DNA from 2 places in the Asaia sp. A2 genome. Region 2 is predicted to be linked to the other one. Evidence: riboswitches for the same ligand, from Rfam matches in the RefSeq annotation. Region 2 holds a riboswitch; the other holds the start of a gene.
What was found. Region 2 has a riboswitch for S-adenosylmethionine ahead of ACWNRM_RS06500 (threonine aldolase family protein). Riboswitches for the same ligand answer to the same signal wherever they lie in the genome.
Positions count from the first base shown of each region.

Region 1: another riboswitch for S-adenosylmethionine. It lies ahead of metZ (O-succinylhomoserine sulfhydrylase); the one in region 2 lies ahead of ACWNRM_RS06500 (threonine aldolase family protein).

Region 1 covers NZ_JBXWTO010000001.1:306,924-321,900, reverse strand. Annotated here, with positions in the region: gene ACWNRM_RS01475 (diguanylate cyclase) at 1-1,793, shown strand, start outside; gene apaG (Co2+/Mg2+ efflux protein ApaG) at 1,753-2,226, opposite strand; gene metZ (O-succinylhomoserine sulfhydrylase) at 2,263-3,450, opposite strand; SAM riboswitch at 3,518-3,597, opposite strand; tRNA gene ACWNRM_RS01460 (tRNA-Gly) at 3,702-3,775, shown strand; gene ACWNRM_RS01455 (hypothetical protein) at 3,803-4,381, opposite strand; gene ACWNRM_RS01450 (2OG-Fe dioxygenase family protein) at 4,426-5,184, opposite strand; gene ACWNRM_RS01445 (NAD(P)/FAD-dependent oxidoreductase) at 5,211-6,446, opposite strand; gene argJ (bifunctional glutamate N-acetyltransferase/amino-acid acetyltransferase ArgJ) at 6,804-8,039, opposite strand; gene ACWNRM_RS01435 (peptidylprolyl isomerase) at 8,179-9,090, opposite strand; gene secA (preprotein translocase subunit SecA) at 9,453-12,200, shown strand; gene ACWNRM_RS01425 (YebC/PmpR family DNA-binding transcriptional regulator) at 12,237-12,986, shown strand; gene ruvC (crossover junction endodeoxyribonuclease RuvC) at 12,983-13,489, shown strand; gene ruvA (Holliday junction branch migration protein RuvA) at 13,566-14,171, shown strand; gene ruvB (Holliday junction branch migration DNA helicase RuvB) at 14,227-14,977, shown strand, end outside.
Region 2 covers NZ_JBXWTO010000005.1:212,126-227,102, forward strand. Annotated here, with positions in the region: gene queF (preQ(1) synthase) at 197-667, opposite strand; gene rnd (ribonuclease D) at 697-1,881, shown strand; gene ACWNRM_RS06455 (GcrA family cell cycle regulator) at 2,088-2,837, shown strand; gene ACWNRM_RS06460 (bactofilin family protein) at 2,918-3,433, opposite strand; gene ACWNRM_RS06465 (adenosine kinase) at 3,911-4,888, shown strand; gene typA (translational GTPase TypA) at 5,197-7,020, shown strand; gene ACWNRM_RS06475 (hypothetical protein) at 7,331-7,615, shown strand; gene ACWNRM_RS06480 (DUF2971 domain-containing protein) at 7,718-8,677, shown strand; gene ACWNRM_RS06485 (D-amino acid dehydrogenase) at 8,756-10,015, opposite strand; gene alr (alanine racemase) at 10,012-11,157, opposite strand; gene ACWNRM_RS06495 (NAD(P)/FAD-dependent oxidoreductase) at 11,216-12,238, opposite strand; SAM-I-IV-variant riboswitch at 12,448-12,559, shown strand; gene ACWNRM_RS06500 (threonine aldolase family protein) at 12,618-13,643, shown strand; gene ACWNRM_RS06505 (trimeric intracellular cation channel family protein) at 13,640-14,278, shown strand; gene tsaE (tRNA (adenosine(37)-N6)-threonylcarbamoyltransferase complex ATPase subunit type 1 TsaE) at 14,552-14,977, shown strand, end outside.

The DNA.
Region 1 (14,977 bases), on a different contig from region 2:
GGGGCGGCAACTTTTTCTTCGGGGTTTCAGACGGAAAATCAGGATACTGGCTGCCGGTCGATGACCGTGATCTGGTTCATTGTGGGTTCGAATCAGGGCATTTCCTTTGCAACTGGAAATATCCAATACGACAGGTCCTCGGCCTTGCTCATTCGGTGCGGGACGATACGCTCTGGATCGCTTCCGGTGAGGGGTTGTTTGAGCTGCCCCATGGGGCAACTGCACCGCACAGCGCCTTAAATGCGGCAGGCCAGCCCCTCGTCAAAACCGCAAGCGCCCTGGCACTTCGCGATGATGGAACGCCCTGGGCCATCGTTGGAAACGCGCTTTACAGACGCACCAGCGCAGGAAGCTGGTACCCCGTGCTAACACACTGGGCCAACGGGCGTGATTTCGAACCGATGACCATGACTTTCTCGTCGCATGATGACTTGTGGATTGGTGGTGTGCGGGCGCGTGTAGGTCTCCTGCATGTCCATCTCGACGGGAACAGGATCAAAAAAACGACTCAGGTCGGTGCAGAATGCACCGGATCGCAGATTATCTTCAGCCTGCTCTGGGACCGGCATCGACGGTTGTGGGTGGGGACTGAAAACGGGCTGGCAGCTTATGACGGGCACCAATGGATAAGGTTGACCCGTGATGATGGACTGATCTCTGCCAACATCAATCAACAGGGTCTCACAGAAGACCCGGACGGCTCAATCTGGATAACCACGACGCGCGGTGTATCGCATCTGTTGCACCCCGAGCACTTCTTCGAGCCGGTTGATCTCAGGCCAGTCTTTATCGAAGCCAGACTGGGCGATCGAGTATTGCCTGAGCACGCAGTCCCCTTCACACGTGATCCACTGACGGTCACGCTGGGCTCGCTGAATACTGCGCTCGCATCCACCACGCATTTCAGATATCGCCTGGAGGGCATCGATCAGGACTGGATCACCTCAACGACAGGTGAAATTCGCTATAATTTTGTGCCGCCGGGCCATACCCGGTTGCTTGTTCAGGCCATCAACGACAATCGGAACATCGTTTCGCGTCCTATCGTGCTCCTGATCAGAATGCAGCGTCCCTGGTGGATGGCGTGGCCCCTGATCGTCTCTTATATCCTTGCCGTGGTCGTTCTGCCCTATGTCCTCAACCGCGTTCGCTTCCGCTACTTTTTGCAACGGCAGAAGCGTCTGGAAGCCCTCGTGAACGAACGTACCGTTGAGATGCGTGCCGCGCAGGCTGCTCTGGAACAGCAGGCACGGCAGGATGGACTCACGCGCCTGATGAATCGTCGTACAGCTGAAGCCAGTGTGCTGAGGTTGATCGAGCGGCTTGGACACCCCGATTATGAGGGTAAGCATCGCACGGTGACATTGGCGCTATTCGATGTCGATTATTTCAAATCGATCAACGATACATTCGGTCATACGATCGGAGATGAAATCCTGGCCGAAATCGGCACGCGCCTTCTTCAGGAAAAGCAGTCGGAGGAGATCATCGGCCGTTATGGCGGTGAGGAGTTCCTCATCGTTATCCAAGGAGATCTGCCTACATCACGTCGGCGTGTCGAGACGTTGCTAGCGGCGTTGAGTGGAAGGCCTTTTGAGACCAAGGTCGGTGCATTGGTGATCGGATGCAGCGCTGGTCTTGCGCGGAGTATTCCAGAAATCGAAACGCCTCGCGAAATCTGGATGGAAGCGCTCGAAAGGGCCGATCAGGCGCTCTATCGCGCCAAGCTTGAGGGGAGGGGGCGTCTCGTTGTCAGTGAACAAGACCTAAACGATGAGGACTATCAAGACTGAAGGCTGGAATGGCCACATCAAAGCGCTCGCCTGAAGCAGGAACAATCATGTGATACATGCCGCGCATGAAGCCACAAGGCGTGGGTAGGGCCACGCCCGAAGTATATTCAAAGACTTCCTGGGCAATCAGAACAGGTTGCTCTCCAACGACGCCATCACCGTGAATATGATCGGTTTTCCCGCGTCCATCCGTGATTTCCCAGAACCGGGTCAGCAGCTGGATTGTTTCGTTACCGCCATTCTCGATCCGGATATGATAGGCCCAGGCAAAATGATGGTCTTCCGGCTGGGATTGGTCCTCGAGCCAGAAAGTGCGCACAGAGACAGTCACCCCCTGGGTTGTGGCCTCGTAACGAGGTGCGGCTTCCATGGCTTCGGCAAGGCTGGCTTCAGGATCGGCCACGAGGCGGGGAGGGGCAGGCTTTTGTGACATGCCCGCCTTGTAGGCCGATGAAGCGCTGAAAAGCAATCAGGCTTTGAGCGCTGCAAGCCCTCGCTGAAGATCCGCAATCAGGTCGCTGGCATCTTCAAGCCCTACTGAAAGACGGATGGCGCCATCGGTGATTCCGAGTTTGGCGCGCTCGGCCGCATCGACCTTGGAGTGCGTTGTCGTAGCAGGATGCGTAGCGAGAGATCTTGCGTCGCCCAGGTTGTTGGAAATCGCAATCAGCCTGAACGCATTGAGGAAGCGGAACGCTGCCTCACGGCCACCTTCGACCTCGAAAGCAACCAGTGAGCCGCCATTGAGCATCTGCTTTTCCACCAGGGCACGCTGGGGGTGAGAGGCGAGGCCAGGATAGGCAACACGAGCAATGCCCGGCTGGTTTTCAAGGAATTTCGCCACTTCGCTGGCATTGTGAGCCATGGCGTTGACGCGCAGCGGGAGAGTTTCGAGCCCCTTGAGCAGCACCCATGCATTGAACGGTGAGAGGGCGTTGCCTGTATTACGGGTGAAGGGCTGGAGAACGTCCTCAATCCACTGCTTGCGGCCCAGAACAGCGCCGCCAAGAACGCGGCCCTGCCCATCAATATGCTTTGTGCAGGAGTACAGAACCACGTCGGCCCCAAGGGCCAGAGGTTTCTGTCCGACCGGGGAGGCAAACACGTTGTCGACCATCAGCAGGGCGCCGGCCTTGTGTGCGAGATCGGCAATACGTTCGATGTCCAGTACGTCGAGCATCGGGTTCGAGGGGCTTTCGATCAGCACGGCGCCGGTTGGCTGTGAAAGCGCTGCCTCCCACCCGGCCCAGTCATCACCATCGACAAGCACAGTCTCAATGCCGTAGCGCGGCAGCAGATTGGTCACGATCCAGTAGCATGAGCCGAACAGGGCGCGGGACGCGACTACACGGTCGCCCTGTTTCAGATGGGACAGCAGGGCAGATGAGACTGCCCCCATGCCACTGGCTGTCACGATGCAGGCCTCGGCTCCTTCCAGCAGGGCGAGGCGTGACTGGAGGGCATCGGTCGTGGGATTACCGAAGCGGGAATACTGGTAATGGGTGATGTCGCCGGTGAATGTGGCGGCCGCCTGCTCGGCGCTGTCATAGACAAAGCCCGAGGTGAGGAAGATGGCTTCGCTGGTTTCGCCATGTTCGGTACGGCTGACATCCTGATGCAACAGACGTGTCGAGGGGCCGAAATTATTTTGAGTCATGGGAGGGAGACGCTCCAAAATGCACCGTGATCCGTAGGGTGCGATTCTGGCCGTGGAAAACCTGGAACTAAACTGGTTCCGGGCCTCTTTAGCGCTGTTGTTTAGCCTCGCCGCAATCCGGCCGTTCAAATCGCGAGGGTTCTGCCGCTTTCGGCATCACGGTTGCGACTATGCGCAAAGGCTGTGTCCGTCGTCAACTGGCAGCGGGATGATTGCATCACGCAAGCGAGTGGGATAGAAGGGGCGCCGTTGCGGGTGTAGTTCAATGGTAGAACGGCAGCTTCCCAAGCTGCATACGAGGGTTCGATTCCCTTCACCCGCTCCAATTCCCCCGAAAAACTGGGTGCAGAGACTAGCCGCGAAGAAGCTTTTTCTTCGGGGTCTCGTCACCCTTGTTCTTGCCGTCCTTGTCTGCCCTCTGTGGCGCCGGAGCTGCTGCGGGTGCGCCGTCCTGATAGGTTGTTCCATTCCAGGTCCAGCGATCATTCTTGTCGATCAGCAGGTCATGCATACCGTTATGACGGCTCGACAGGACAGATATGGCTCCGCTTACCGAGTCGAGCACAAGCTTCCAGCCACCCTTATGGCGCAAATAGACCGATGTGGAGCAGCCTGCCGAGCCGCAAAGGCGGGCGGATTGTAGTTGCACAAAGAGCGCCATATCCCCCCGGTCTGTGGAAAGCGGTGCCGAGGCAACCAGAACGACAGGCTGATCATTATGTTTGGCGGCATCGGCCAGATCGCCCGCGCTCAGTTGGCGGGCCTCCTGATCGAGATTGGTACCGGGCAGCGCCGTGAGAATGACTGGATGCGGCCCACTGCCTGATGGCGTCGATTTCTGATGCGTCCGGGCCAGGGCAGGAGCTGCCATAAGACCCGTGATGGCAATACCCGCCAGTACCACACGAAAACGCATCGGATTGTCTTTCATTTTGCCCTCACGAATCGCAGGGGCCGTTTTTTCACGCCGGTTTATTACGCATGTCTGAGCGTGACGACCAGTACGTCACGATAGGCCGGGCGGGCGGGGTCGATCGGCTCGACGGGGGTGACCCCGTGGTACACACGATGATCATCGACGAGGGCAGTGTCGAGCGGTGACTCGAGCGTGAACGAGCCGACTTCCTGACGCTGATCGTCGTGGATCGTCGTGACGCCGGAAGCGACATTTTCGCGACTGACCATCAGGACGAAAACCCAGTCCACACCATCACGATGCATGCCTTCGGGAGTCGGGCGCCCCTGACTGCCGGCCTGGGCTTCAATACGAAACTGATGCACCTCCGCATGCCAGCTATCGGGTTGGGTCGAGGCCGGCGTCATGCGCAACGCCAGAAGATGCGCAGCATTGAGAATGGAGAGCATGACCGGATGTGAGGCAATGGCATCCTCAACCGGACCGAACCAGCGTTCGATCCCGCCATTGAGCAGGTTGTAATCGCGGCTCTGATAGTGAGGTTGATGGCGCTTGCGGTCGATACGCCCGCCCGCCAGCGCGTAGGTGGCATAACGCCGTTTGCGATAGCGCCCGCCATCCGCCATGTACCGGTCAAGCCCCAGCCGGTTCCAGCTCTCGGCAAAGCGGTCCCAGTCCTCAAAACCAAAGGCTTTGAGAAAGGAGCGCATATCGGGCCCACGCTCGAAGGCAAAGCCACGCGCTTGCAGCGTGGCAACCATATCATCAAGGCGTTGCGCCTCGGTGGGGGGGAGAGACTGTGACCGTTGCTGGGGCATGAATCGAGACTACCGTTGATCGGGTGTTATTGGTCCAGACGTGGGCGGGTCGGGTTCAGATGAGCCTTGAGGAAGGCAGCCGTCCCGCGGGCCAGACCCATGACGCCAATCTGATGCTGACGGAAGATCAGATCATGAAGCCATCTCGGGGCGAGGCCACGCAGGAAGCCGCCACCGAAACTCGTCGAGGCACCAACCATGCCCCACCCGTTATAGTCTCCCAAAGACACGACCGCACCACGGTCGCGGTAAACAAATGTCGAGGGCTCGCGGCCCTGAGCGATGACCGGTATGGCGCGGCCAAGATAGATGCCCTGCTGGCGCGCAACCTGTGCTGTGGCGGGAAGCGGGGCGTCGTTGATACGCGCGCAGTCGCCCAGGGCAAAAATCGACGTATCGCTCGTGGACTGCATGTGATGATTGACGACAAGCTGGCCGCCACGGGCGATTTCCAGCCCCTCGAACAGTTCGGTGGCAGCACTGGCGCGCACACCGGCAGCCCATACACGCAACGAGGCCGGGATGACGCGCCCGTCCTTGAGGTGAAACCCTTCCTCATCGACCGACGTCACCATGGCCTCGGTCAGAACCGACACGCCCAGAGCCTCAAGCTGCTTGCGGGCATCGTTTGACACGCGCTCGGGGAATGCGGGGAGAATACGCTTGCCTGTCTCGATCAGGGAGAGGCGCAGTACGTTGCGTCTTGCATCCTTGCCATAACCTGGGGCGAGATCGATGGCGCTGCACAACTCGGCAGCAAGCTGCGTGCCTGTTGCACCGCCACCGACAATACCGACCTCAAGCTTGCGATTGCTGGCGGCTGCATCACGGAAAGCCGCCCGGAATTTTTCATGAAACGAGCTTGCATCGGGCAGTGAATCGATGAACGTACAGTTGGCCATGACGCCCGTAATGCCGAAATCATTCGAGCGCGAGCCAAGCGAGACCACCAGCATGTCGTAGGGTACGATCTCGTCATTCGCGAGGCGTATCTCGTGCTTCTCACGGTCAACGCTGCTCAGCGAACTCTGGATAAAGCGGAAGCCGAAACGGCGGCTGGCCTCCATAAAGGTCGTACAATCCCGCGTTTCCTCACCCGTCCCCGCTGCGAATTCGTGTAGCATGGGTTTCCAGTAATGGACGGCGCCCTTGTCGATCAGCGTGGTTTCGATGTTGCGATGGCGGCCGCGACCGAGGGTCATCGCTGTTTCCATCCCGGCAACACCGCCGCCGATGATAACCACGCGAAATCCATTAGCCATGAAGTTTCCTCCGCAGTGTCGTCCGGGCAGGAATTACGACACTGATATGATTGCTCTTGTTGTGAGCGCGTCTCGCTCTCAACCCACAATGTGGGAGCAATCAACGCGATCGTCCAGACGCGAGATGCGTCGCAGCGATCAAAAAAGGACGACTACGGTACTAAATCAGAAAATGATGAGGCGCAATGCCGCACGCAGGCACAGAGAAAGGACGCAGACGCTGTTGAGAAGAGGCCCGTCCGCTGGATTCGGGGAAGGGTGCGCTTCTGCGCTCGGGCTCCAGTGGTCCCTCAGGACAGGACCGCTGGAGCGAAGGCCGCCATGCCGGGCCCGTTTGGCAGGCCCAGCGGTAATGGTTCAGCTTCGGTAGGAGCCGTTGATGTCGATATACCCGTGAGTCAGATCGCAGCTCCAGATCTGTGCATGGCCATTGGCGAGCCCGAGATCGAGCTGGATATCGATATCCTGACCTTTCATATGGGCCACCACGGGGGTTTCATCATAGCCTTCGACAACCGTTCCCTGTCGGGCAATCCAGACATTGCCGATGGCGACCGAGAGCGTATCGCGATTGGCTGGCTCGCCGCTCTTGCCAACGGCCATGACGACGCGGCCCCAGTTGGCGTCCTCACCGGCAATAGCCGTCTTGACCAGCGGGGAGTTGCCAACGGCGAGGGCGATCTTCTTGGCCGATTCGTCTGAAACGGCACCGCTTACACGCACCGTGAACATCTTCGTTGCCCCTTCACCGTCACGAACGACCATCAGGGCCAGTTCGAGCAGCAGGGAATCGAGGGCTTCACGGAAAGCCGCCAGTGCAGGATCGGTCAGGGACGTGATCTCGTCATGACCGGCCTGCGCGGTAGCGAAAACGAGCACCATGTCTGACGTCGACGTGTCGGAATCGACCGTAATGGCATTGAAGCTGCGTTCTGTGCCTTCGCGCAGGAGCGATTGCAGCACATCATGGGAAATTGCGGCATCGGTCACCACAAAGCCCAGCATGGTGGCCATGTCGGGTGCGATCATGCCGCTGCCTTTGGCAATGCCCTGCAGGGTGACGGTCTTGCCCCCGATCTCGACCTGCCTTGTGGCAGCCTTGGGGAAGGTGTCGGTGGTCATGATGGCGCGGGCGGCGTCTTCCCAGCCTTCGGGCGAAAGCGCCTCATAGAGCTGAGGCATCGCATCACTGATGCGCTCGGCGTCGAGTGGCTCGCCAATGACGCCGGTCGAGGCAAGAAACACTTCCGTTGCCGGGCAGTGCACAACACGCGCGGCGGCGGCAGCCGAGATTTGCGTGGCGATGACGCCTGCGCGGCCGGTGAAGACGTTGGCATTGCCCGAGTTCACCACCAGCGCACGGGCCTTGCCCTGCGCCAGAGCTGCACGGCTCCAGTCAATGGGAGCGCCAGGGCATTTGCTGCGCGTGAACACACCCGCCGCCGTTGTGCCAGGCACGAACTCCATCATCATGAGGTCAGTGCGATCCTTGTAGCGGATCTGTGCGGCAACAGCGCCCAGCCTGACGCCAGCCACCGGCAGAAGGCGCGGCAGGGGTTGGGCGAGGGGGGAGCGGGGGAGGGCTTTTGCCATGATCTGTCTCCGAGCTTGAAACGTCGGAAGGAGGATGCACGGCTTGGGGCTCAGGTCCAGCCCCCCGCCCCGCAATGGGGCGAAAAGACCGGAATTCTGAGTGAAAAGTGAGCGTTAGATGCTCACCTCCATGTGGCGATTACTTCTTCGCCGGGGCTGCAACCGGGGCATCGCTGATGGGCTTGCCCTGGGCGTCGTAGCGCACGATCTTGACCTTCTTCTGCGCATCCTCGACGATCTTGCGCACGTTGTCACGGATCAGCTGCTGACGGATTTCGTCATGCACCTGGTCCAGCGGCGGCACAGGAGCTTCGCGCGAGGCCAGAACCTGAATGACGTGCCAGCCATACTGGGTCTTGACCGGGGTCTGGCTGATCGTGCCGGGCTTCATGGCGAAAGCGGCCTTCGAGAATTCCGGCAGCATGTCGTCTTTCTTGAACCAGCCAAGATCACCGCCGCTTGCGCCCGATCCCTTGTCGGTCGAGAGCTTCTTAGCGAGATCCTCGAACTTCGCGCCCTTGTCGAGCTGCTTGATCACGTCCTTGGCGGTTGCTTCGTCGGCCACAAGAATGTGGCGGGCATGGATTTCCTGCTCCCCCTTCTTGGAGGCGTAATTTGCCTGATAGGCCTGCTTGATGGCGTCTTCCGTCACCAGCGGCGCAACCTTTTCCTGCAGATAGGCATTCTGCAGCGCGTTATCGGCGGCATCCTGCATCTGGGCCTTCACGTCCGGCTTCTTGTCGAGGCCTTCCTTGAGTGCGTCGATCTGGATAGCCTTCTGGCTGACAAGCTGGTTCAACAGAATGTTGACCAGCGTGTTCGGCGGCAGCTGGCGGGCCTGCGGGGGCAGGTTGGCAGCAGCGTGCTTGACGTCATCCAGATAGATCTTCTGTCCGTTGACAGAAGCGATCAGCGGATTGGCATCAGCCGGGGCAGCGGCCGGAGCCGCATTCGCCGGGGCTGCAGGGGCGGGGGCTGCGAAAGCCGGAGCCGCCAGAGTCGTGCCGGAGATGAGAGCGGCGCAGAAAAGGGCCGGGCGGGTAAGCCGCATGGAGAAATAACCTCGAAAAACTCGTGGAACTTCGTCCAGCATGGCGCAGGCTTGGGCGCTCGGCAAGGCCGACTGCTGTGCGATATCCGGTTTTGATGGCGCGCTGCGGGAAGAAAAGGTGCATTGCAGAGCTTTAAGCGAGGCTGAACGCCCTGCTGCTCGGTTGACCGGGGCAAGGGCGCGCCTTATCTCATTTCCCGCGTGGACAATCCCGATCCGGCTTCGGCGGATGTTTCGCGTGACCGCCTTGACCGATCTCCGCCTCTTGGTAGGGCAGGTTCATCGGTGCAGGCGGGTCGGGATGATCCGCACTCCAGTTCGCGGTCCGGCTTCTAGCGGACCAGTTCGCCAGAAGGACAGTCATGTTCGCTCGTATTGCCCGCGCCATGTTCGGCACCGCCAATGATCGCTCACTGAAGGGCTATCAGAAGCGCCTGCCTGAAATCAACGCGCTTGAGCCTGCCATTCAGGCTCTCGACGATGATGCACTGCGCGCAAAGACCGAGGAATTCAAAGGCCGTATCGCCGGGGGTGAGAGCCTCGACAAGATCATGCCCGAGGCCTTCGCCGTGTGCCGTGAGGCATCGCGCCGTGTGCTCGGCATGCGTCATTTCGACGTTCAGCTCGTGGGCGGTATGGTGCTGCATTCCGGCCGTATCGCCGAGATGCGCACAGGCGAAGGCAAGACGCTGGTGGCGACGCTTGCGGTCTATCTTAGTGCGCTGGCCGGCAAGGGCGTGCACGTCGTGACGGTGAACGACTACCTGGCCAAGCGCGATGCCGAGGAGATGAGCAAGCTCTACAGCTTCCTCGGCCTGACCACGGGCGTGATCATTCCCAATCTGTCGGACGATGAGCGCCGCGCTGCCTATGGGTCGGACATCACCTACGGCACGAACAACGAATTCGGCTTCGATTATCTGCGCGACAACATGAAATATACGCTGGAAGAAATGGTCCAGCGTCCTTTCTATCATGCGATCGTCGATGAGGTGGATTCCATCCTGATCGATGAGGCGCGTACACCGCTCATCATCTCCGGTCCTGCCGATGACAGCTCGGAGCTCTATCGCGGGGTGGATGATGTGGTGGTTCATCTCGTCAAGCATCCCGAGGCTTTTGAAAGGGATGAGAAGCTGCGTACGGTCATCCTGACCGAACAGGGCTCCGACATGGTCGAGGAAATGCTGCGTGAGGCCGGCGTCCTGCATGAGGGCGGCCTTTATGACGTGCACAACATCGCCGTCATGCACCATGTCCAGCAATCCCTTCGTGCCCACACGCTTTTTGCCCGCGATGTCGAATATATCGTGCGTGGCGGAAAGGTCGTCATCATCGACGAGTTCACGGGCCGCATGATGGATGGTCGTCGCTATTCCGACGGGTTGCATCAGGCGCTTGAGGCCAAGGAACATGTCGAGATCCAGCCTGAGAACCAGACGCTGGCCTCAATCACCTTCCAGAATTATTTCCGTCTCTATCCCAAGCTTTCGGGCATGACCGGCACGGCCATGACCGAGGCTGACGAGTTTGCCGAGATCTACAAGCTCGATGTGGTCGAGATTCCCACCAATCTCCCCGTCGCGCGCAAGGATACGGATGACGAGGTCTACATCACGGCCCGCGAGAAGTTCGAGGCTGTAGCGAACCTGATCCAGGAGGTTGCGAAATCAGGGCAGCCGGTGCTGGTGGGAACGACCTCCATCGAAAAGAGCGAGCATCTCTCCAACCTGCTCAGCTCCAAGAAAATCCCTCATTCCGTGCTGAACGCCCGCTTCCATGAAATGGAATCGCAGATCGTCGCGCAGGCCGGTGCGCCGGGTGCCATCACCATTGCCACCAACATGGCGGGACGTGGTACGGACATCAAACTTGGCGGCAATCTGGATATGCTGATCCGCCAGAGCCTCGAGAAAATTGAGGATGAGGCAGCGCATGAAGCCGAGATCCTGCGTCTGCGTGAGGAAATCGCGGTCAATCATGGCAAGGTCAAGGAGCTTGGCGGCCTGTATGTGATCGGTACCGAGCGCCATGAGAGTCGGCGTATCGACAACCAGCTGCGTGGCCGTTCCGGCCGTCAGGGTGATCCGGGGGCATCACGCTTCTTCCTGTCGCTTGAAGACGACCTGATGCGCATCTATGGCGGCGAGCGCATGGGTGCGTTCTGGACCAAGCTGGGCATGAAGGAAGGCGAGGCCATTGTTCATCCCTGGCTTAACAAGGCGCTTGAACGTGCCCAGAAGAAGGTCGAGGCGCGCAATTTCGACATGCGCAAGAACGTCCTGAAATACGACGACGTCATGAATGACCAGCGCAAGGAAGTTTATGCCCAGCGCCGTGAGTATATGGCGATGGACGACGTGTCGGGTATCCTGCAGGAGCTGCGCGAGCAGAGCATCGAAGAGATGGTCCATGCCCGTGTGCCCGAAAAGGCTTTTGCCGAGCAGTGGGAGAGCGAGGCGCTCGAAGCCGATCTGCTGTCGCTGCTCAATCTGACCCTGCCGATTCGCGAATGGGCGAAGGAAGACGGTATGGATGCCGATCTGATCATCCAGCGCGTGGAAGAGGCTGCCACGCAGGCACAGGCTGCGCGCGCTGCCAATATCGGCCCGGAGATCATGCGTCATATCGAAAAGCAGGTGCTGCTCACCTCGTTCGACGGGGTATGGAAAGAGCATCTCCACGCACTCGACCAGCTGCGTCAGGGCATCGGCCTGCGCGCCTATGGTCAGCGTGACCCGCTCAACGAATACAAGCACGAAGCATTCCAGCTCTTCACCGCCATGCTCGACGACATGCGTATTCGTTCCACCTCGACCATGTCGCGCATCGAGGTGGTTCAGCAGGCCGATCCGTTCCCCGGTTTTGATGGTCATACCGGTTTCGAGGGGCAGCAGATCTTTGCGTCCTCCGATGAGGGGGCGTCATCTGACGGGCTTGAGCCGCGACAGGTGGGCTTGCAGCCAGGCGGGATGTTTCAGACCCCGTCAGGCATGGGCATGAATGTGCCGGAGGCCGAGGGTGGTTATGCGCAGGAAACCCCGCGCAACGCACCCTGCCCATGCGGGTCGGGCAAGAAATTCAAGCATTGTCATGGCCGTCTGGCCTGAAGAAGAACGAACAGTCATACGGTTTAGGAGGCTCTGATGGCCGGTCATTCGCAATTCAAGAACATCATGCATCGCAAAGGTGCGCAGGACGCCAAGCGTGCCAAGCAGTTTGCGAAGATCCTGCGTGAAATCACGGTTGCTGCGCGCTCGGGCCTGCCTGATCCGTCATCCAACCCGCGCCTGCGCGCCGCCATGATTGCGGCCCGTGAAGCCAACATGCCCAAGGACAATGTCGAGCGCGCCATCAAGAAGGCCAGTGGTGCCGGTGGCGGTGAGGATTACGTGGAAGTCCGCTACGAGGGCTATGGCCCGGCGGGTGTTGCCGTGATCGTCGAGGGGCTGACGGATAACCGCAACCGTACCGCGAGCGAAGTGCGTGCTGCGTTCTCCAAGCATGGCGGGTCGATGGGCGAGAGCAACTCGGTATCCTTCATGTTCCAGCGTCTGGGGGTCGTTACCTACCCGGTCGCGGCGGCTTCCGAGGAAGACATGCTGGATGCGGCCATTGAGGCGGGTGCCGACAATGCCGAGCTCACGGCCGATGGCCACGAGATCACCTGCGCCATGGAAAACCTCTTTGCAGTGCGTGATGCGCTCGAAGCACGGTTTGGCGAGCCGAGCTCGGCAAAGCTCGACTGGCGCCCGGAGAACACCGTGACACTGGATGAGGAAAAGGCACGTTCGGTGCTCAAGCTCATCGACGTTCTGGACGACAATGACGATATCCAGGCCGTCTATGCGAATTTCGACATTCCCGACGACGTTGCCCAGGCACTCGCTGCTTGATCCGTCTGCTCGGTATCGATCCCGGCCTGCGTTTCATGGGCTGGGGTCTGATTGATGTCGAAGGCAACCGGTTGCAGCATGTCGCCTCCGGCGTCATCGCCACTGACGGCGCCGAGTCCGTACCGCTGCGCCTGTGCGAGCTTCATGGTGCCCTTCAGAAGCTGATACGCGATTATCAGCCTGCCGAGGCGGCGGTTGAGGAAACATATGTCAACCGCAACGGGGCTTCGACGCTCAAGCTTGGTTATGCGCGTGGTGTCGCCTTGCTGACACCGGCCTATGAAGGGCTCCCCGTGGCGGAATACGGCGCCATGATGGTCAAGAAATCCGTTGTCGGCACCGGGGCGGCCACGAAGGAGCAGGTGACCATGATGGTCAAGCGCCTGCTGCCGGGTGCGGTCATTCACAAGGCGGATGCCTCCGATGCGCTGGCGGTGGCGATCTGCCACGCCCATCATCGGGAGACGGCGCGGCAGGTCATGTCTGGCAGACGGATGGCCTGATCAGGTTTCTGGCCTGACGGATAACAAGACAACAGGGTTCGGGGCAGGATGCCATGACGCGTGAAGTGAGGTGGGCATGATCGGGCTACTGACAGGTATCGTGGTAAGCACGGATACGGATCGCTGTATTCTCGACGTCAATGGCGTGGGCTATCTTGTCTCGGCGTCGAGCCGGACCCTGGCGAATCTGCCTGCGGCCCCTGAAAAGACACGACTGCTCATTGAGACCGTGGTGCGCGAGGACGCAATCCAGCTTTTCGGCTTCCTGACCGCGGATGAGCAGGAATGGTTCCGTCTGCTGACCACGGTTCAGGGGGTCGGGGCGAAGGTGGCGCTGGCCATTCTTTCTGTGGCGACACCGGGTGATCTGGTCCTGTCCATCAGCGCTGGCGACAAGGCGGCGCTGACCCGGGCGGCAGGCGTTGGCACCCGTCTGGCCGAGCGCATCGTGACGGAACTCAAGAGCAAGGTGGGCAAGATGCCAGCGGGTGGCGCGATTGCTGTCGGGCGTAGCGTCACGGGCAATGCAGGCTCTGTCGAAAGCGACGCGTTGCAGGCACTGGCCGGTCTCGGTTTTCGCCGCGCCGAGGCTTGGCCGGTGCTCAGCCGCATTCTGGTCGATCATGAAGGGGCAACGCTGGACAAGGTCATCCGTCTGGCGCTCAAGGATCTGGCGCGATGACGCAAGGCATGGCCCGGTCAAATGAGACCAGCAGCAGGGGAATGGGGGCAAGAGCATGAGTGACACGGATAGAGGCCCGCTGACCCCCGAGCGTCGTATGGAAGATACCGATCACGGTTTGCGTCCCCAGACGCTCGATGACTTCACCGGACAGCGCGCCAGCCGCGAAAACCTGTCCGTCTTCATCCAGGCGGCCCGCAGCCGGGGCGAGGCGCTGGACCATGTCCTGCTGCATGGGCCACCGGGCCTCGGCAAGACGACGCTGGCGCAGATTGTGGCGCGCGAGCTTGGCGTGGGGTTTCGTGCCACATCGGGGCCGGTGATCCAGCGCGCGGGTGATCTCGCAGCCATTCTGACCAATCTGCAGCCCAATGACGTGCTGTTCATTGACGAGATTCATCGTCTGCAACCCGCCATCGAGGAAGTGCTCTATCCGGCGATGGAGGATTTCCAGCTCGATCTGATTATCGGCGAGGGGCCGGCCGCCCGCTCTGTGCGTATCGATCTGGCGCCTTTTACCCTTGTCGCGGCCACGACGAGGGCTGGCCTGCTTGCGACACCTCTGCGCGATCGTTTCGGTATCCCGCTGAGGCTCGTGTTTTATACGCCCGAGGAACTGCGGCTGATCGTGTCCCGTGGAGCCGCCAAGCTGGGCATGAACCTGACCGAGGAAGGGGCAGAGGAAATCGCGAAGCGCTCGCGTGGTACGCCGCGTATTGCGGGCAGGCTTCTTCGCCGCGTGCGTGATTTCGCCGCTGTGGGGGCGCCACATGACCGGGCGATCACGCGCGTGATGGCTGATGCCG
Region 2 (14,977 bases):
TCAGCTCTGACGTCAGGTCTTGGCGTGAGACGGTGTTGTCGCACCATCGTCTTGGATACCAGCGACAGGACAGCGCCCCGGGCGCAGCCACGATGTCCCCGCAATAGAAGCGGAAAGACAGGGCGGGATCTTGGGCGCCTCCGTGCCGGATAGAGCCACTGCCGCTGTTCAGCCCATCCAGATTAGCCTCGTAACCTCAGCCGCGACCGCGATAGCCGGGAACATCCTGTGCAGGCACCCACACGCCCTCGGGCGGCAGGCCAGTCTGCCAGAACACGTCGATGGGAATACCCCCGCGTGGATACCAGTAGGCACCAATACGCAGCCATTTCGGGTTCAGCACCTCGACCAGTTTCGTGGCAATGCTGACAGAGCAATCCTCATGAAATGCGCCATGATTGCGGAAGCTGGTGAGATAGAGCTTGAGCGACTTGCTCTCGACGATCCACTCATCCGGAATATAGTCGATCACGATATGCGCGAAATCGGGCTGACCTGTCACCGGGCAGAGTGATGTGAACTCAGGTGCGGTGAAACGCACCACATAATCGCGGCCCTTATGCGGGCTCGGCACACGTTCGAGCGTCGCGGTTTCCGGGCTGTCCGGTTGCACGGTCTGTCGGCCAAGCTGGCTGAGTGCCGCGAGATCGTTCTCTGATGTGGTCATGTGGGTCTGCCCTGATGTATGGATGGGGAATGCAAGTGTCTCAAGCCGGTTTCCCAGCCCCAGTCATCGTGTCTTCTACAGACGATTTGGCGCAACTCTGCGCCCGACTCAAGCAGGAGCCGTTCGTTACGATCGATACGGAGTTCGTGCGCGAGCATACATACTGGCCGGAACTTTGCGTGGTGCAGCTTGGCGGTGTGTCGGATGTTGCCGTGATTGACACGCTGGCACCGGGGATCGACCTTGCGCCGTTGGCCGATCTGCTGGCAACGGAAAGCTGCGTCAAGGTGTTTCACGCTGCCCGTCAGGATCTGGAAATTTTTCTGCATCTGTTCGACGCCTTGCCGCGCTCCATTTTCGACACTCAGGTGGCGGCGATGGTGGGAGGGTATGGTGATCAGGTGGGTTATGACACGCTGGTCAATGCCATTACCGGGGCCAGCATCGACAAGACCCATCGCTTCAGCGACTGGGCAGCGCGTCCCCTGTCCAAGGCACAAATCGCTTATGCCGCAGCCGATGTCACGCATCTGCGCAATGTCTATCTTGCCTTGCACGATGAGCTGGAAAAGCAGAACCGTCTGCACTGGGCAGATGCCGAGCTTGCCATCCTGAATGATCCGGCTACCTTCCGCCCTGATCCGCGCCGCCAGTGGGAGCGGCTGAAGGCCCGTACCAACAACCGTCGCATGCTTGGCGTCTTGCGTGAGGTTGCGGCATGGCGTGAACTCGAGGCACAGGCGCTGAACATCCCGCGTCAGCGCCTTATCCGCGATGAGAGCCTGCTCGAAATTGCCGCTGTTCGCCCGCAGGATACTGACGCTCTCTCCCGCGTGCGGGGTGTTTCGCGTGGTTTTGCAGAGGGCAAGGCGGCGCCAGGTCTTCTGGCGGCGATCCAGACAGGTCTCGATCTGCCCGAGACGGACCTTCCGCGGCCGCCGCGCAAATTCGAGGGTGCCAAGCCCTCTGCTGCACTGGTTGCGCTGCTGAAAGTCGTGCTTGCCGCCAGCTGCGAGGCCAACCGCGTAGCCCCCAAGCTTGTCGCCACGGGTGAGGATCTGGACAGTCTGGCACTGGGTGAAACCGATAGCCCGGTTCTCAAGGGATGGCGTCGGGCCGTTTTCGGGGAGGACGCCCTTGCGCTGCTGCGCGGTGATATCAAGCTTGCTGTCGAAGGCCGCTCGGTCAGGCTGATACGCAACGACCAAGCCTGACCCAGAGCTGGCGTCATGGCGGGATCGGCGGGGTAGTCAGGGATTATCACGTCATTCTTTGGTAATTCATCCGGGTTCTGATTGACTTGGGCAAGAGCTGTGTGTTTATGCGCCAGTCTCATCACAGAAAAATCCTGTTTATGGATTGAGCAAGTCGTAGCGACACCCTAGTTTTACGTCACAGGACTGAATGAGGAGCACGGGCGATGGAATGGACTGACGAAATAATCTCCCGTCTTCAGACGCTTTGGCAGGAAGGACTATCGACAGCCGAGATCGGGCGACAGCTCTCGATCACGAAAAATGCTGTCGTGGGCAAGGCTCATCGTCTTGGTTTGCCGCCGCGCCCTTCGCCCATCCGTGCAGGGGCCAAGTCCCGCAAGGATGCTGCTCCTGAGACGGGCGTGGATACCACATCGGCGCCGTTCGTTGAATCTGTCGCGCCAAAAGCTGCGGAACCGGCCACAATCCCGGCCAGCGAAAAGCTGCCTGCCAAAGCTGCTGAAAAGCCCGTCGAGGCGGTGCAGAAAAAGGCCAGTGAAGTTGTCGGCGTCAAGGCAGCACCTGCTGCATTGGTAGAGGATGCGCCGGCCCCGGTCATGGCTGGCCGCCCGATCGCCGCCACGCCGACATCGTCTGCTGCCGGATCGGCTTCGGCCAGTCCCGCTGCGACAAGCGAAGATGAGCCTGCCACTGCCGCGAAATCCGCTCCGCCCCGCAAATCCGCAGAGGCCAAGACCATGGCGCCAGATCTGATGCTCCGCCCGCTCCTGCGCCCGCTGACGGCCGATACGTCACCGCGTCGTGGTCCGGCCTGCTGCTGGCCCAACGGCGATCCTGGAACCCCGGGCTTCCATTTCTGCGGAGCCAAGCCCGTTCCCGGCAAGCCCTACTGCGCCGAGCATTGCGCGATTGCTTATGTAAAGCTGCGTGACCGTCGCGAAAGCGTTGGCTGAAACGGGCCTGAACAAGGATGAATAAAGAAAAGCCCGGTCTGACAGGACCGGGCTTTTCTGTTGCATATGGCCAAGAGGGATCAGGCTGAAGGCGTGGTCTCTTCAGTCTTCTCAGCTGCGGGGGCAGGGGCCTCGACGGGGGTCGGGCGGGCAGGCATGTCACCTGTGATCATTTCCAGATGACCTGTAATCTGGCCACCATCCTCGACCTGCAGACGGCGGGTGCGCGTCTTGCCAATCAGACGGCCCGTAGCACGCACGGTCAGATTGCCACGGACGGTCAGCGTGCCGTCGATCGTGCCCGCAAGGTCGGCATCCTCGACTTCAATTTCACCGCGGAAGACACCGCCCTGTGCAACGGAAAGCTCGGTTGCCTGAAGCAGGGTGGCCTCAACCGTTCCCTCGACAACAAGGCGTTCGGCATCCTGAATCGAACCCTGCACTGAAATACCGCGTCCAACGACCAGCGTACGGCGGTCGGTCACTTCACGGCGCCCGCCAGGTGCCGAAGCTGCTGCGGCTGCAGGACGGGCTGGGGCTGCCGGGGTGGCAGGCGTTGCAGGTGAGGGAGGGGTGGGGAACGGCGAACGACCCATCGCGGCAGAATCCTTGACTTGTGAGGCTGGTGAGGCGTCAGCCGCTGGGGCCGGACGCTCGGGGAAAAGCGAAGCGCTGCCCGTCGTGGGGGCAGCCGGTTTTTGGCCGATACTGGCCGATGCACCTGAAGATGAGGGCTTTGCTGTATCTTCTGGTTTGCGTCGTTTGAACAAGAGAACCCCGCTGCGCGTTCTGAAAGGTGGCGGTTCGGGTGCCGCTGGCGGCTGGTGGCAGACGCAAAATCACCCGAGGGATACTCTGCGCCCTGACCCGGCTTACACGTTATTTTGCGCAAGCGACAAGCAGATAAACAGCAGGTTTTCGCGGTTTTTGACCCTGACCCGCTCTTGTGTCATGGCCTGTCGGAAAGAATGCCGAACCTGTCGTTCACGCAACATTACGATCACGTCTGATCATGTTGATTTCAAGGCGTGAACCTTGTTTTCTCCACTAAATTTCATCGCATCGGAGCCCTCATGACTGCACCCACTCTCGATCTGCTCTGCATCGGCAACGCGATTGTCGATATCCTCGCGCCGGTTTCACATGAGACACTGACGGCGCTCGGTTCGCCACTGGGCAGCATGACATTGATCGATGCCGATCAGGCCGCTTCTATCGAGGCAAAGATCACCCCGGAGCAGATCATGGGGGGCGGTTCCGCCGCCAACACGGCAGTCGTTGCCGCCCGTCTGGGCGCTCGCGTCGGGTATCTGGGCAAGGTGGCAGATGATGAGGCAGGGCTTGGCTATGCCCGAGACATCGCCGCGCAGAAGCTGTTCTACCCCTCAGCCCCCGTCCGGAATGCCGATCGCCCCACCGCGCGTTGCATCATTCTCGTCACGCCTGACGGGCAGCGTACCATGCACACCTATCTGGGCATCTGCACCGAGTTCGGACCCGAGGATGTGGATCAGGCCGCCGTCTCCGCCGCCGCCGTGACCTATATGGAGGGCTATCTGTTCGACAAGGACCGCGCGCAGGCCGCTTTCATCCTTGCGGCCGAGACGGCGCACAAGGCCGGTCGCCGCGTGGCCCTGACCCTGTCGGATACGTTCTGCGTGGCACGCCATCATGCTGCCTTTCGTGCGCTGGTCGCCGGGCATATCGATATTCTCTTCGCCAATGAGTCCGAGATCTGTGCCCTTTACGAGACCGAGGATTTCGATGCCGCCGCCACGCAGGCCGGGCGTGACGCTGCCCTTGTCGTGCTGACCCGCAGCGAAAAGGGCGCGGTCATTCTCTCCAATAGCGAGAAGCTGGTCGTTCCGACGGAACCCGTAAAGGTGGTCGATACGACGGGTGCTGGCGATGCCTTCGCTGCCGGATTCCTGGCTGGACTGGCCAAGGGCCGCAGCCTCGAAGCATGTGGCCGTCTGGGCAACGAAGCTGCTGGTGCGATCATTACCCGCATGGGCGCACGCCCTGCCGCGGATTTCGCGCTCAAGGCCTGAAGGCTGTTTCGGGGCGCCGCCCCGAACCCTGCCAAAGGGCGGTCGCCCTTTGGAAACCTGCGCCTCTATATCTTGCCTTACTACACAGGGAAGAAAGGGCTCAACTCTTTCAGAGAGGCGGGGCAGGGGCCTGTATTACGTTGGAAGAAGGCCCGGGAATGCTAAAAAACCCGGTCTTTCCGATCCTTTCATTGCACTCTGACGGGAAATTGTGCAGAACACGGCCAATCCGTCAGTCCCGGCTTTGTGTCGTTCCCAGGGAGCGATCCGGCAGGGCATGACCCTGCAAGCCCGATCAGGACCGCTTCATGGAAATCCGTAACATCGCCATTATCGCGCACGTCGATCATGGCAAGACCACCCTTGTTGACCAGCTTCTCAAGCAATCCGGCTCGTTCCGCGAAAACCAGCACGTTGCTGAGCGCGCGATGGACAGCAATGACCTCGAGCGTGAGCGCGGCATCACCATTCTTGCCAAGTGCACCTCGGTCGTCTGGAACGAGACGCGCATCAACATCATCGACACGCCGGGCCACGCCGATTTCGGTGGTGAGGTCGAGCGTATCCTGAGCATGGTGGACGGCGCGATCATCCTGGTCGACTCGGCTGAAGGCGCTCTGCCGCAGACCAAGTTCGTGCTGGGCAAGGCGCTGGCCCGTGGCCTGCGTCCGATCGTGGTCGTGAACAAGATCGACCGTGGCGATGCCCGCCCCGACGAAGTTCATGAAGAAATCTTCGACCTGTTCGCAGCTCTTGGCGCCGACGAGCATCAGCTTGACTTCCCGATGCTGTACGCCTCGGGTCGTCAGGGCTGGGCCGATCTGGAAATGAACGGCCCCCGCAAGGATCTGTCCCCGCTGTTCGACCTGGTGCTGCGCCACGTGCCGACGCCGGGCCTCGACAAGGAAGCCCCTTTCGGCATGGTTTCGACCATTCTCGAAAGCGACAACTTCCTGGGCCGCATCCTGACGGGTCGTATCGAGCAGGGCCGCGCCCGCGTGAACATGCCGGTGCGCGTGCTGCGCCCCGATGGCACGATCGTGGAAACGGGTCGTCTGACCAAGCTGCTGTCGTTCCGCGGTCTGGATCGCGTGCCGGTGGATGAAGCCGAAGCCGGTGATATCGTGGCTGTGGCCGGTCTGTCCGACGCCACCATTCCCGATACCATTGCAGACCCGGCTCTCGACGCCCCGCTGCCCTCGACCCCGGTCGATCCGCCGACCCTGACCATGACCTTCCGCATCAATGACGGCCCTCTGGGCGGTCGTGAAGGCAAGAAGGTGACGTCGCGCCAGATCCGTGATCGTCTGTTCAAGGAAACCGAAGGCAACGTGGCCATCAAGGTGACCGAGAGCGCCGAAAGCGAAGCCTTCGAGGTTGCCGGTCGTGGCGAACTCCAGCTTGGCGTGCTCATCGAGACCATGCGTCGCGAAGGCTTCGAGCTGACCATCGGTCGTCCGCGCGTCCTCTTCCGGAACAATGAAGAGACTGGCGAGCGTGAAGAGCCGTACGAAGAGGTTCTGGTCGACGTTGACGAGCCCTATTCGGGCGTGGTCGTCGAAAAGATGTCGATGCGTAAGGGTGTGATGCAGGACATGCGTCCGTCGGGTGGTGACAAGGTCCGTCTGACCTTCCTCATCCCGTCGCGCGGCCTGATCGGCTATCACGGCGAGTTCCTGACCGACACGCGCGGCACGGGCATTATGAACCGTCTGTTCGCAGGCTATAAGCCTTATGCAGGCACGATCGATGGCCGTCGCAACGGCTCGCTGATCTCGGCAGAAGATGGTGCGACCACGCAGTACGCCCTGTTCTCGCTGCAGGATCGTGGCACGCTGTTCGTCGAAGCTGGCGAAAAGATTTACACCGGCATGATCCTGGGTGAGCATTCGCGCGAGAACGATCTCGATGTGAACGCTGTCCGTGAAAAGAAGCTGACCAACATCCGCGCCGCCGGTAAGGACGATGCACTGCTTCTGACGCCGCCGCGCAAGATGAGCCTTGAGCAGGCGATTGCCTATATCGAAGACGATGAGCTGGTCGAAGTGACGCCGTCTGCCGTGCGTATCCGCAAGCGTTACCTGGACCCGAATGAGCGCAAGCGCATGTCCAAGGTCAAGTCTGACGTCTGATAAGGATGTGTTTCCTGACCGGTTGGTATCAATCGGTCAGGAGGCATTCTGACAGGATGACAAGGCCCGTTCAAAAACGAACGAGTTCTTGAGGAAAGGTCACCGGTAGCGGTGGCCTTTTTTTATGATCATGTCGGCATTAAGGCTTAAACAAGCCTTTACCGTGCGATTACACGCATTTTATCTAATTTTCTCCAAGACGAGACAGTAAAATACTGATAGCGTCTGTTACGTCATAAGTTCAGGTGGTCTGTTCTACAGTCTGGCTGACGCCTGTGATTATGTAAATTCGTATTCTGGAGCTTGTTACATGCTCGTTTTCAATCGTCGCCTTCTCACCGGCGTTGCCGCTCTTGCCATGACGCTGAGCGCTCCTGCTTTCGCCCAGACCACGCAGGAAGCCGCCCCGGCGGCCCCAGCTGCTGCGGCCCCTACCACACCGGAAGCCACGGCTCCTGCTCCGGCTTCTGAAGCTGCCCCGACGGCTGGTACGGAAGACAAGGCTGCCAAGCATAAGCATAAGGGCAAGCACAAGCACAAGCACCACAAGAAGGGTGCAGCAGCTGCCGCCGAGAAGGACGCTTCCGGCAACTAATCGGTCCTGAGACTGGTTACGGAAAAGGGGTCGGAAACGGCCCCTTTTTTTGTGCCTGACGTCTGGCGGGTGCTATGATGAACGGTATCGAGGGGGGGGCTGATGACGGTCGATGTAGATCAGATATTGGAGGAGATATTCTTTCCCGACGAAGACGGTCAACGCGCGTCATTCAGAAGTGGTGACAAGCGGTTCGCCTATTATACGAGTGCGGATACCGCGATAAAAATCATTGAAAAAGGCGAAATCTGGCTGCGCAATGCGACAGTCATGAACGATTTTCTTGAAATCGAACACGGCCATCAATGCATTGACGCGCTGTGGGCGGGAGACGAAGGTGAGCGGCTCCGCCAATTTATAGAGAAGATCAAACCGGGTGGTGTGGCTCATCTATGGTCTCTGCTGACGGGCATTAGCCGGGACCGTTACGCTGGAACCTATATCACATCTCTGACTGAACACGGGCAGAATGATTCTGAGAACAAATTTGGTAGATTGTCGATGTGGCGTGCCTATGGAGGCGATACGAACGCGTGCCTCGTTATCGATCCTATCGTTATCAGAGACGAAAAACGCAACGATGGACTATTTATAAGCCCGGTTCTCTATAAAGATCCAAATGGCTTCATAAGGTACTTTTCTAATATTATAGATCTCATGAACGAACATATCGATATCGTTCGGAATATAGATATAGTTGAAATATTATACAGTTTATTCACGCATTTTTCGGTTATTTTGAAACACCCGGGCTTTCATGAAGAGAAAGAATGGAGAGTTTATACGGGAAAATACCTGTCGCCGAATCGTGAGATTCCCCTGCCGGTCACGCCGGTTTCTGTTGGGGGCGTACCGCAAAAGATCGCACAGATTAAGTTTGAACACCTCAAGGACAGGCAGGGACAACCATTGAACGCGGATAAGATCATAGAGAGAGTGATCATAGGCCCGTCGCCTTACGGTATCGTTCTTAAGGAGGCCATTGGAGATGCTATGGTAACAGCGAGTTTTGGTAATCCCGGTGATCGCGTTATCAATTCAAATATTCCCCTACGCAGGTGACAGAGAAACAGTGCCAACTCTGGGCGGGGTGAAGGGGGCAAGCCCCCTTCCGGGTTCAGGGCGGAGCCCTGAAGCATCTCAGGACGTGTAGCGGTCCAGCGACAGATCCAGTGAGGGGATGTCGGTGCGCTTGCCGCTGATGCGGTCTGCGAGGATGCGACCCGAGCCGCAGGCCATGGTCCAGCCCAGCGTGCCGTGGCCCGTGTTCAGCCACAGATTGCTGTAGCGCCCGGACGGACCGATGACGGGTGTGCCATCCGGCGTGCAGGGGCGCAGCCCGGTCCAGTAGCGGGCACGGCTCAGATCGGCACCGCCGAACATGTCGTTGAACGACAGTTCGAGCGTTTCGCGACGGTCCTGGCTCAGCTTGAGGCGCCACCCCGTCAGTTCTGCCGTACCACCAATGCGAATACGATCGCCAAGGCGTGTCATGGCAACCTTGTAGGTCTCGTCATTGACCGTCGAGGTCGGAACACGGCTTTCATCGGTGATCGGGGCTGTCAGCGAGTAGCCCTTGACCGGATAGACCGGCAGATCGAGTTCGATGGGCTTGAGCAGGCGGGGCGAGTAGCTGCCCAGTGCCAGCACATAGGCATCGGCCGTCAGGCGCCCCGCACTGGTGCGGATACCGTAGATGGCGTCGCTCGCCGCTTCGATGGCTTCGATTTCGGTGCGGAAGCGGAAGCTCACGCCCTTCTCCGCCGCCATGGCGGCAAGGCGCTGTGTGAAGAGATAGGCATCTCCGGATTCGTCACCGGGCAGACGCAGGCCACCCTTGAGAATCTGGCGCGCACCGGCAAGGCCGGGCTCGTATTTCAGCACGTCGTCCATGCCCAGCAATTCGTGGGCTACGCCGCTTTCCTCAAGCAGGCGCATGTCCTCATGGGCATGCTCGATCTGCTTGTCGGTGCGGAAGAGCTGGATCAGGCCCTTCTGTCCATCGTCATAGGTAATGCCGGTGCTGCGGCGCAGTTCGGCCTGACAGTCACGGCTGTATTCCGCAATGCGCAGCATACGGCTCTTGTTGATGTCATAGGCATGATGCGTACAGTTGGTCAGAAGCTGCGTCATGAAGCGCAGCATCGGCATGTTGACGGCGGCAGCACGTACGACCAGCGGCGCGTGCTTTTCGAGCATCCAGCGCATTGCCTTGAGGGGCAGGCCCGGCATGGCCCAGGGCGTGGAATAGCCGGGGGAGACCTGACCGGCATTGGCAAAGGAGGTTTCGAGCCCGACGCCCGGCTGGCGGTCGATGACCTCGACCTCATGACCCTGCTCGGCAAGATACCAGGCTGTGGTGACGCCGATGACACCGGCGCCCATGACGATGATCTTCATTGTGAACTCTCGATATATTCACGATGGAAGCGCTTCCCGAGTCCGGTCAGCAACTCATATCCGATCGTATCCAGTGCCGCGGCCAGTTCGTCCAGCGGACGATGGGGGCCGATCAGCTCGAAACCGGTGCCGGGGGGCAGGGGTCTGTCTCCCAGCGCGGTCAGATCCAGCGCCATGCAGTCCATCGAAATCCGCCCCACGATGGGCAACAGGATATCAGGGCTGTCAGGCAGAACGGCGCTGGCAAGGCCACCGCCGCGTCTGTGGAAACCATCGGCATAGCCGACGGAAAGGGTTGCGATGCGCGTGGGCTGTGTCGCGATGAAACGCGCGCTGTAGCCTACCGCCACATCCGGGGCGATCCAGCGATCCTGCACCATGCCGGCCAGCAGGGTGACAACCGGATGCATGGGATTGGCGCGATCCGGGGTCGGGTTGCCGCCATAGAGTGCATAACCCGGCCGGACCAGATCATGATGGAAGGCTTCCCCCAGAAAAATACCGCTCGACGCTGCAAGACTGGCAGGCAGGGCCGGAAGCTTGCGGCGCAGAGCGTCGAATTGCAGGCGCTGCCCTTCATTGCGCGGCGACTGGTATTCATCCGCGCAGGCCAGATGGCTCATGATATAATCAATGGCCAGATCGGTCAGGGTGTTTTCGGCAATAAGCGTATCGATATCGGCCTCGGACAGACCAAAGCGCGACATGCCGCTGTCGAGCTGAAGCAGGCAGGGGGAGCGCATGCCAGTATCACGACAGAGCGCTGCCCAGCGACGCACATGGTCGAGGCTGTTCAGAACCGGGGTGAGCCCTTTGTCCTGCAAAAGCGCCTCGCTGCCCGGTGCCGGGCCATTGAGGATACAGATGACAGCATCGGCCGCCAGGATGGGGCGTAGCTCCAGCCCCTCCTGAACGGTGGCCACAAAGAACCGACGGCATCCGGCGCGATAGAGGGCAGGGGCGACACGCGTCACACCCAGCCCGTAGGCATCCGCCTTTACCGCGGCCCCGACGGTGACATCGGGTCCCACACGGGATTTCAGCAGCTGGTAGTTCTGCTTGATGGCGTCGAGGTCGATACGAAGCCATCCACCGGCACGTCTGACGACGTCGGTTTGCGCCTCGTCTGGCTGGGTTGTCATCAGGGTTCGCGTCTTTCGATCATTTCGGGATCATACTAAACCGGGGCCCTGTCACGGCTCAAGACCCTGACGGCACACCCTTGCTTGTGGAATATTCAAAGTGAAGGGCCTGATCGGGGTGGACGATGGGATGAATGGCATGGGCTGCCATGGCTCCCTCGCTGAATCCCTGCAGGATCAGCTTCAGCTTGCCGGGATAGGTGGCGATGTCACCAATGGCAAAAACGCCGGGCAGGCTGGTTTCCATGCTGGAGGGCGTGACGGGAATCGTGCTGCGCACGGTATCGATGTTCCAGGTGGCAATCGGGCCGAGATCGGTCGAGAGACCATAGAAAGGCAGCAGCGTATCGGCTTCGATGCGACGGGTCTGGCCCTCAAGATCGATCACATCGACCGCGGTAAGGGCGCCATTCTCGCCCTGCAATGCGTGAAGCTGATAGGGCACGACTTTTTCGATACGCCCTTCGGCCACACGGGATTCGATCTGGGAGAGGGTTTCGGGTGCACCACGAAAGCGGTCGCGGCGATGAAGCAGGTAGATCTTTTCCGCGATGTCGGAAAGCGACAGCGCCCAGTCGAGGGCGGAATCGCCACCGCCCGCCACCACAATGCGCTTGCCTGCAAAATCGGCACGCTTGCGCACGTAGTACTGGACAGCGCCACTCGCCTCATAGGCATCCAGCCCATCGAGCGGCGGGCGATTCGGGCCGAATGCGCCCGCTCCTGCCGCGATGATCACGGCGCGCGCCGTCACCACATTGTTCTTGTCCGTCTCGAGCGTGAAGGCGCCGCGCTGGCCCGACAGCTTTTCCACGCGCTGGCCCAGAAGGCGGGGCACATCGAAGGGGGCGATCTGGGCATCGAGCGCGGCAATCAGGGCACCGCCTTCAATGGAAGGATGCGCCGGAATGTCATAGATCGGCTTTTCAGGATACAGCGCCGCGCATTGGCCACCAATCTCGCTCAATGCATCAATCAGCACGCATGAAAGTTTGAGCATGCTGCACTCGAACGCGGCAAAAAGCGCGGTCGGCCCTGCACCGATAATGGCTACATCGATGTCGAGAGGGGTCTGGCCCATGTCAGCTTTCATCCATATCTGTCCGGCCTGTCGGCTCGGTCATGCTTCGCAACGAGGCTGAAAGAAACCACATTCTTTCCTGCGATGCACCCCCCTCACATGGCTTCTGTGCCTGTTGGGTCGTGTCACTCTGTTTGCGGGCGGTTGTCGGCTGATAGACGGCCGGAGAAGCCCACCCTTGCCGTGCCGCTGGGGCTTTGATACGAGAGACCCAGCATCAAGAGCCGGTATCGTTTTACCGGCGCCAACCTGCTCCCGGGCAAGGTGGTATCTCCGGGCAACCGGAGAGATGTGGCCGCTCCGGCAATCTCGGGACACGCCACACCCTCCTTGCCGCAAGCCCATACTGCTTTTTCAGACGCGCAAGGATTTCCAGCCTGTGGCCCAGCAATTTGCCAGTGACAATTATGCCGGTATCTGCCCCGAAGTATGGGACATCATGCATCAGGCTAATAAAGGCTCCGTTCCGGCCTATGGCGATGATGAATGGACCAGCCGCGCTGCTGACAGCTTTCGTGCACTGTTCGAGACACGCTGCGAGGTGTTCTTTGCCTTCAACGGCACGGCGGCCAATTCGCTGGCGCTGGCGGCGCTCTGTCAGTCCTATAACAGTGTAATCTGCTCGTCTTTCGCCCATGTCGAAACCGATGAGTGTGGAGCCCCCGAATTCTTCTCCAATGGCTCCAAACTGCTGGTGGCGCGGACGGATCATGCCAAGCTTTTCCCCGAGGATATCCGGGCGCTCGCAACCTGTCGCAGCGATATCCATTACCCCAAGCCCAAGGTGGTGACGATCACTCAGCCGACCGAGACGGGCGAGGTCTATTCCCTGGGCGAGATACGCGCCATTTCAGAAACCTGCCACGAACTCGGGCTGCGTCTGCATATGGATGGCGCACGCTTTGCCAATGCCTGTGCGGCGCTGGGCTGTACCCCCGCCGAAATGACGTGGCAGGCGGGGGTGGATGTGTTGTGTTTCGGTGGCACGAAGAACGGCATGGGGGTAGGCGAGGCCATTCTCTTTTTCGACTCAGCCCTTGCCGAAGGCTTTGACTATCGTTGCAAGCAGGCCGGGCAGCTGGCCTCGAAAATGCGCTTCATTTCCGCGCCCTGGATCGGTCTGCTCGAAAGCGGGGCCTGGCTGCGAAACGGCGCGCATGGCAATAGCTGCGCCCGTGCCCTGGCCTCGCTTATCGAGGCGCTTCCGGGCTTGTCGCTCATGTTTCCCGTGCAGGCCAATGCGGTGTTTCTCAAGGCGCCAGAGGCCGTGCTGGAGGGGCTGCGCGAGCGGGGCTGGCGTTTTTACACCTTCATCGGTGGGGGGGCGCGTTTCATGTTTGCATGGGATGCCGATCCGGCCCGTGTGACGCAGCTTGCCGATGACATCGAGGCCCTTGCCGCGTGAGCCCAGCGACACTTGCTTCCATCCATGCGTTATCGGCCTCCACCCTGTCGGATCTTGATATGGCAGGAACGGCGGTTTTCGCGATCTCCGGCGCGCTTGTGGCAGCCAAGGCACGGCAGAACATCGTGACCTTCGCCTTCTTTGCGGCCATGACAGGGGTCGGCGGCGGGACGTTGCGTGACCTGCTGATTGGTGCTCCGGTGTTCTGGATGCATGCGACAGCACCTCTGGCCGTGTGTCTGGGTATCGCCTTGCTGGTCTGGTTCACGCCGCATCGCTACTGGCACGAACGGGCGATCGACTGGTTCGATGGTCTGGGGCTGGCATCCTATGCCGTTTACGGCGCCGCCAAGGCCATTGCCTACGGTATTCCCTGGCTGCCAGCTGCCATCATGGGCGTGGTGACAGCCTGCATGGGCGGCATCATACGCGATGTTCTGGCCGGACTCCCCTCGATCGTGATCCGCCCGGAATTATACGTCACCGCCGCCGCGCTGGCTGCCGGACTTTATGTTGGCCTGACAGGGATGGGTGTGCAGCCCATCCTGGCTGGCGCGGTTGCTGTCGTCCTGGGCTTCGCCCTGCGTGGATATGCCATTCTGCACAAGGTCGATCTGCCAGCCTACCGGCGGTAGGGCGCAGCAAGACCTCCCCCCCCCGAGTTCGCCGCGAAAGAGGCCCTGTCAATGACAGGCCTGCGCCTTACGGCGAGATTTTTCTGGAACCGACCGGGGCGTTCCACAGTGTTTGACAATGACAGGTAAAGCGAGACCGTGTGGTTACTCACAGTACTGCGGTCTTTGCCATGACAAAAAGCGCTGACCTAAGTGAGCGGGTAAGCCAGCCGTCGCTCGGCTCAATATGCTTTCCCCTACCCATCATTCCTATGCGGTTCTAGACTGGCCTCCATGAATGTCCTGTCTTTGCCCAATCAGCCCGCCACCGAAGCCCTTGCTGTCCGTCTGGCAGAGTTGTCGCGGCCGGGGGATGTGATTGCGCTGCATGGCGAGATGGGTATGGGCAAGAGTGTTTTTGCCCGAGCGTTCTTGCGTGCCCTGGCGGAGGATCCTTTGCTCGAAGTGCCCAGTCCAACATTCTCTCTGGTGCAGATCTATGAGTTGCCCAAGGCCAGCGTGGCGCATTTCGATCTTTGGCGGCTGGACGGACCTGATGCCCTGTTCGAACTGGGCTGGGACGAGGTTCAGGAAGGAATCATGCTGGTGGAGTGGCCCGAGCGCGCGGGTGACGAGCTTCCTTCGCATGCCCTGCATCTGACCCTTTTGCCGGGGCTGGGAGAAACAGAGAGGCTGGCGCAGGTCACGGGGTGGGACGAC